DNA from 2 places in the Streptomyces sp. NBC_01288 genome. Region 2 is predicted to be linked to the other one. Evidence: riboswitches for the same ligand, from Rfam matches in the RefSeq annotation. Region 2 holds a riboswitch; the other holds the start of a gene.
The links. A riboswitch is a leader RNA that binds a small molecule or an ion and turns the genes downstream of it on or off. The one in region 2 is predicted to bind glycine.
Positions count from the first base shown of each region.

Region 1 (3,400 bases), 5.6 Mb from region 2:
TGGAGGTACAGCGGCTCGCCGACCGGTGCGTGCGGCGGCTGCGGGCGGCCGGGCTGTCGGGGCGGACCATCGTGCTGAAGGTACGACGCTACGACTTCTCGACGCTGACCCGTTCCGAGACGCTGCGCGGGCCCACCGACGATCCGGGGGTGGTGCGGGAGGCGGCGGCCCGGTTGCTGGACTCCGTGGACACCACGGGCGGGGTACGGCTGCTGGGGGTGGGGGTCTCCGGGCTGGCCGACTACACGCAGGAGGACCTGTTCGCGCAGGCGGCGGGGGAGCGGGCCGATCTTCTTGAGGAGGAGCACCCCGAGGAGCAGGGGGGCGAGGAGCCGGCGGCGCCCGCGGAGCGGCACTGGCCCGCGGGGCACGATGTGCGCCACGCCGGGTTCGGGCACGGGTGGGTGCAGGGGAGCGGGCTGGGGCGGGTCACCGTGCGGTTCGAGACGCCTGAGGATTCGGGGCCGGGGCGGGTGCGGACGTTCCGGACCGATGATCCTGAGCTGGAGTTGGCGGAGCCGTTGCCGTTGGTGGCGCGGCGTTCTGATGTGTTGCCGGGTGCGGCGCCTGCGTCCGTGGCGCGAGGTTCCGGTGAACCGTCGGAGGAACCGTTGCCTTTGGCGGGGCGGGAGCGGGGTGATCTGCCTGAGGGGGCGATGCCGTTGGCGGCGCCAGCGGTACCGGAGGGCGAGCTGCTGCCGTTGGTGGAGCCGGGCCCTGATGCCCCGCAGGGTGAGGTGGCGCCGTTGGTGGCACGGGGTCCGTGTGACTCGCCTGGTGGGTCGTCGGCGTCGGCCGCGGGATGTCCTGAGGCCTTGCCTGCGGCGCCGACGCCCCTGGAAAGCTGAGGCCCCGACGAGCCGCCTGTCGAGTCGCTGCCATCGGTTGCACGGGGTTCTGGTGTCAGGCCCGCTGGGTTGTTGTCGTCGGCGGAGCCGGGCTCCGGTGTCCCGCAAGGCGAGCCGGTGCTGTCGGCTGCGCGGGGTTCTGGTGTCGGGCCTGTTGAGTCGCTGTTGTCGATGGGGCGTCGTCTCGGGTGTTGCGCAGGGCGCGCTGCTGGCGCAGACCGAGCTGTCGGCATCGGGCGCGTGGCATGCCGACGTGGCGTGTTCCTTACTGACGCCGTAGGTGGCGCCGGCCGGGTGTCCCGCAGGGCGCGCCGCTGTCATCGGTTGCGCGAGGTTCCGATGTCGAGCCAATCGGGCCTGTTGAGCCGCTGCCGTCGGCGGAGCCAAGCCCCGGCGTTTCGCAGGTCGAGTCGCTGTCACCGGGCGACGCGTGGCGTTCCGGCGTCGCGCTTGCTGCGCCGACGCCCTTGTCGGCGCCAAACCTGGATACCCCGCCTGCCGTATCGCCGCCCACGGACACACGACGCCCGGGTACCGCGCCCGCCGCGTCACCACCCCCGGAAACTCCAAGACCCAGCGACGCCCCGCCCCCCGAATCCGCTCACGTGTCGTCCGAGCCCGCCAGTTTGCCGAAGTCGTGGTCCGGGAGGGATGGAGGGGGACCCACGTCGAGGCCGTAGTGGTGGTAGAGCTGGAGTTCCTGGTCCGGGGAGAGGTGGCGGCCCACTCCGAAGTCGGGGGCGTCCTTGATCAGGGAGCGGTCGAAGGGGATGTGGAGGGTGCCCTCGATCAGTTCGCTGGGCTCCAGGGGGACGAAGGCGTCTCTGGAGAACAGGCCGGTGCGTATGGCCGCCCACTCCGGTTCGCCGGTCGCGTCGTCGAGGTAGACCTCGTCGATGGTGCCGATCTTGGCGCCGGTGCGGTCGAACGCCTTGCGGCCGATCAGGTTGCGCGGATCGATATCGGTCTGCACGGGCCCTCCTCCTGGTCGCAACTCATCCGTAAGCACTACAAAAGAGCACATTGAGGAAGGTGGCCACTCGAAAGCTCGGCTTCAACGCGCGCTGGTAGGCTGGCGAACGGCTGCTGACCCCGTGCGGGAGAGTCCTCCAGACTTCATCGGAGGCGCCGAAGGAGCAAATCCTCCCCGGAATCTCTCAGGCTCACGTACCGCACGGACGAGGTCACTCTGGAAAGCAGGGCGCGTGTCGGCGACGGTGTCGACGGCTTGCGCTCTCACCGACGGTGAAAGCCGGTGACCTTCGGGTGGCCGGTGAAGCTCTCAGGTTGAGATGACAGAGGGGGAGGCCGTCCGGCACCCCGCTGTCGTGGTGCCCTCGAAGGTCGTGTCCGACCAGGAGGCCTCCCTGATGACCGTTCCTCGCATTCCGCTCTCCGAGCTCGAACAGGGCATCCCGTTCGAGCAGCGTCACATCGGGCCCGACCAGGAGGCGCGGGCCAAAATGCTCGCGCAGGTCGGCTACGGCTCGCTCGACGAGCTCACGGCCGCCGCCGTCCCGGATGTGATCAAGAACACCGACGCCCTCGACCTGCCGGGCGCCCGTACCGAAGCCGAGGTGCTGGCCGAGCTGCGGTCCCTCGCGGACCGCAACGAGGTCCTCGGTTCCATGATCGGGCTCGGGTACTACGGGACCTTCACCCCGCCCGTGATCCTGCGCAACGTCATGGAGAACCCGGCCTGGTACACGGCCTATACGCCGTATCAGCCGGAGATCTCGCAAGGGCGGCTCGAAGCCCTTCTCAATTTCCAGACGATGGTCGCCGATCTGACCGGGCTGCCCACCTCCGGTGCCTCCCTGCTCGACGAGGGGACCGCCGCCGCCGAGGCCGTGGCGCTGTCGCGGCGCATGGGGAAGAACAAGAAGGGTCTGTTCCTGGTCGACGCGGACGCGTTGCCGCAGACCATCGCCGTGATCGAGACCCGTGCCGAGCCGGCCGGTGTCGAGGTCGTCGTCGCCGACCTCAGCGAGGGCATCCCGGCCGGGATCGCCGAGCGGGAGATCAACGGCGTGCTCGTGCAGTACCCGGGCGCCTCCGGTGCCGTACGCGACATCAAGCCGCTGATCGAGCAGGCGCACGAGCTCGGCGCGCTCGTCACCGTCGCCGCCGATCTCCTCGCGCTCACGCTGCTGAAGTCGCCGGGTGAGCTGGGGGCGGACATCGCGGTCGGTACGACGCAGCGGTTCGGGGTGCCGATGGGCTTCGGCGGGCCGCATGCCGGATACATGGCCGTGCACGAGAAGTTCGCGCGCAGCCTGCCCGGGCGGCTCGTGGGCGTGTCCGTGGATGCCGACGGACACAGGGCCTACCGCCTCGCCCTCCAGACCCGCGAGCAGCACATCCGCCGTGAGAAGGCCACCAGCAACATCTGTACCGCCCAGGTGCTGCTTGCCGTCATGGCCGGGATGTACGCCGTCTATCACGGGCCCGAGGGGCTCAAGGGCATCGCGCGGCGGACGCATCGGTACGCCACGATCCTTGCGGCTGGGCTCCGGGTAGGGGGTGTCGAGGTCGTGCACGGCGGTTACTTC
Region 1 covers NZ_CP108427.1:8,803,893-8,807,292, forward strand. Annotated here, with positions in the region: partial or broken gene OG194_RS39640 (DNA polymerase IV) at 1-620, shown strand, start outside; gene OG194_RS39645 (PRC-barrel domain-containing protein) at 1,450-1,821, opposite strand; glycine riboswitch at 1,936-2,031, shown strand; gene gcvP (aminomethyl-transferring glycine dehydrogenase) at 2,219-3,400, shown strand, end outside.
Region 1: linked by a shared signal. The riboswitch ahead of gcvP (aminomethyl-transferring glycine dehydrogenase) and the one ahead of gcvT (glycine cleavage system aminomethyltransferase GcvT) in region 2 are both predicted to bind glycine.

Region 2 (3,400 bases):
AACTCCACCGCCGGCGCGATCGTGAACGACAGATGCGAGCCGACGACCTGGCGGAACTGCTCCTCGGAGCTGAAGACCGGGACGAACGCCTGCCCCTCGATGTCCAGTGTCGGCAGGTCCAGGGGGCCGCTCTGCGGGCCGCCGCCGCTGGGGAGCGGGACCCAGACGAAGCTGCGGCCGAGCACCTCGACGATCCGGCCGCCGGCCGAGGGCATGCCGAGGGACGCCGAGAGCACCTCCTCCAGCTCGTTGCCCGGCCATCCGCCGTGCGGATGCGGGTGGGGGTACGCCTGACCGGGGAAGTCCGCCGGGAAGTCCATCTACCTACCGCCTGCTGGTGAAACCGCCTGCTGTAACCCTGCTGTGGCTGAAAAGGCTAGCGGCTCAGTCCGCGAAGTCGATCCGGCGCAGCACGTCCGCCGCGTCCCGGTCCAGGAGGATCGCCGAGTCGACGCCCCGGGGCAGATCACCGCGCTCCACCTCGCGCAGCAGGCGGGCGGCGGCCCTGCGGTGGCGCAGGAACGCGTAGCGCGAGACCCCGCGGCCCCGCTCGCGCTGGCCGTCGAGCGCGGTGTCCGGGGTGACGTCGAGGAACACCAGGTGCAGTGTGCCGCCCCGGCGCCCGGCGGCGCGGGCCAGCCAGCCGCGCACCCAGGTCTGCGTACCGCAGTCGTGCACGACGGCTCCGGACGCGGAACGCAGCGCGCGGTGCAGCCCGGCGTAGTGGGCGAGGCGGACCAGGGGGCGGTAGACCGCGTAGGGCAGGGCTCCGGCTGTGCGGGCTTCCCAGCGGTCCCGGGTGTCCTGGCTGTCGACGCGGACGCCGGCGCCGCCCGCCACCGCGCGCCGCATCAGCGTGGACTTGCCGCTGCCGGGCAGGCCGGTGACCACGACCAGGTCGCGGGGGCCGAAGCGGAGTCCGTGCGGGCTGTGGCCGGCGCGCTCGCGGAGGTCGCGGACGACCGGTACCGGGCGGGCCGGGCATGCCTCCCTGGCCGGGGCCGAGGGCTGCTTGGGCAGCGCTACGGCCGAGGTCGTGGCGTACACCGTGGTCCTTGTCACCGTGATCGTCCTCCCTGCGGGGTCAGGAAAGGTTCTCCCCACTGAACGTAAAGAGAAGGTAATGCACGGTGTCTCGCGGTTCCGTTCGCGTCCGGCCACAGGCCTGTTACAAAGCCTGTGCGATGATGTGCCCGCCTAACTGCATACCGGCCGCTTGAATCCGCGCGGGAGAGTCCCCAGTCGTACGTCGTCAGTCGTACGTCGCTTGGGGCGCCGAAGGAGCAAGTCCCTCCCTTGAATCTCTCAGGCCCCGTTACCGCGCGGGCGAGGCACATCTGAAAAGCGGGCCGCCGGCGACGGTGGTCCCACCCAAGGTGCAACCCATGTCCCGCGTGCGGTCATGGCGAACCTCTCAGGTCCCGATGACAGATGGGGAGGAACGACCTCGCCGTCATGCCTTGGGAGACCGACCGATGAGCAGTACCGCCACCCCTGAGAAGCGCCGCACCGCGCTCGACGCGCTGCACCGCTCGCTCGGTGCGACGATGACCGACTTCGCCGGCTGGGACATGCCGCTGCGCTACGGCTCGGAGCGCGACGAACACCTCGCCGTCCGCACGAGGGCCGGCCTCTTCGACCTCTCCCACATGGGCGAGATCACGGTCACCGGACCGCAGGCCGCCCAGCTCCTCAACTACGCCCTCGTCGGCAACATCGCCTCCGTGGGCCTCGGCCGCGCCCGCTACACCATGATCTGCCGGGCCGACGGCGGCATCCTGGACGACCTGATCGTCTACCGGCTCGCAGAGACCGACTACATGGTCGTCGCCAACGCCTCCAACGCGCAGGTGGTGTTGGACGCGCTGGTGGAGCGTTCCGAGGGCTTCGACGCCGTCGTCCGTGACGACCGTGACGCGTACGCCCTGCTCGCCGTGCAGGGTCCCGAGTCCCCCGGCATCCTCAAGTCGCTCACCGACGCGGACCTCGACGGCCTGAAGTACTACGCCGGTCTGCCCGGTACGGTCGCGGGCGTCCCCGCGCTGATCGCGCGCACCGGGTACACCGGCGAGGACGGCTTCGAGCTGTTCGTGTCCCCCGGTGACGCGGAGAAGCTGTGGCTGGCGCTGACCGAGGCCGGGGCGTCGGTCGGGCTGATCCCGTGCGGGCTGTCCTGCCGGGACACGCTGCGCCTGGAGGCCGGGATGCCGCTGTACGGGCATGAGTTGTCGACCTCCCTCACCCCGTTCGACGCCGGGCTCGGCCGGGTCGTGAAGTTCGAGAAGGACGGCGACTTCGTCGGGCGGGGCGCCCTGGAGGCCGCCGCCGCGCGCGCCGCCTCGCAGCCGCCGCGCGTCCTGGTCGGGCTCGTCGCCGAGGGCCGCCGGGTCCCGCGCGCCGGGTACCCCGTCGTCGCCGACGGCCAGGTGATCGGCGAGGTCACCTCCGGCGCCCCCTCCCCCACCCTGGGCAAGCCCATCGCCATGGCCTACGTCGACGCCGCGCACGCGGCGCCGGGCACGACCGGTGTCGGCGTGGACATCCGGGGCAGTCACGAGCCGTACGAAGTCGTGGCGCTGCCGTTCTACAAGCGCGAGAAGTGACAGTCGTCGTAGCGTCACGTCTGTGACCCGGGGCGGATCGCCCCTGTCCGCCGATGTCCTCCGTAGTACCCCATTCATCAGCACTCCCCCGCGTACAGGAGAATTCAGGCCATGAGCAACCCCCAGCAGCTGCGCTACAGCAAGGAGCACGAGTGGCTGTCGGTCGCCGAGGACGGCGTCTCGACGGTCGGCATCACCGAGTTCGCGGCCAACGCGCTCGGCGATGTCGTCTACGCCCAGCTCCCCGACGTCGGCTCCACGGTGACCGCGGGCGAGTCCTGCGGTGAGCTGGAGTCGACGAAGTCGGTGTCCGACCTGTACTCGCCCGTCGGCGGCGAGGTCACCGAGATCAACGAGGACGTGGTGAATGACCCGTCACTGGTGAACTCGGCGCCCTTCGAGGGGGGTTGGCTGTTCAAGGTGCGTGTCGCGGAGGAGCCGGGCGACCTGCTCTCCGCCGACGAGTACACCGCGTTTTCCGCCGGCTGAGGAGTCGTACACCCACATGTCTGTACTGAACACGCCCCTGCACGAGCTCGACCCGGACATCGCCGCGGCCGTCGACGCCGAGCTGCGCCGGCAGCAGTCCACGCTGGAGATGATCGCCTCGGAGAACTTCGCTCCGGTCGCGGTCATGGAGGCGCAGGGCTCGGTCCTCACCAACAAGTACGCCGAGGGGTACCCGGGCCGTCGTTACTACGGCGGCTGCGAGTACGTCGACGTGGCCGAGCAGATCGCGATCGACCGGGTCAAGGAGCTGTTCGGCGCCGAGTACGCCAATGTGCAGCCGCACTCGG
Region 2 covers NZ_CP108427.1:3,223,266-3,226,665, forward strand. Annotated here, with positions in the region: gene OG194_RS13805 (enhanced serine sensitivity protein SseB) at 1-320, opposite strand, end outside; gene OG194_RS13810 (AAA family ATPase) at 385-1,068, opposite strand; glycine riboswitch at 1,218-1,331, shown strand; glycine riboswitch at 1,332-1,441, shown strand; gene gcvT (glycine cleavage system aminomethyltransferase GcvT) at 1,476-2,603, shown strand; gene gcvH (glycine cleavage system protein GcvH) at 2,715-3,092, shown strand; gene glyA (serine hydroxymethyltransferase) at 3,109-3,400, shown strand, end outside.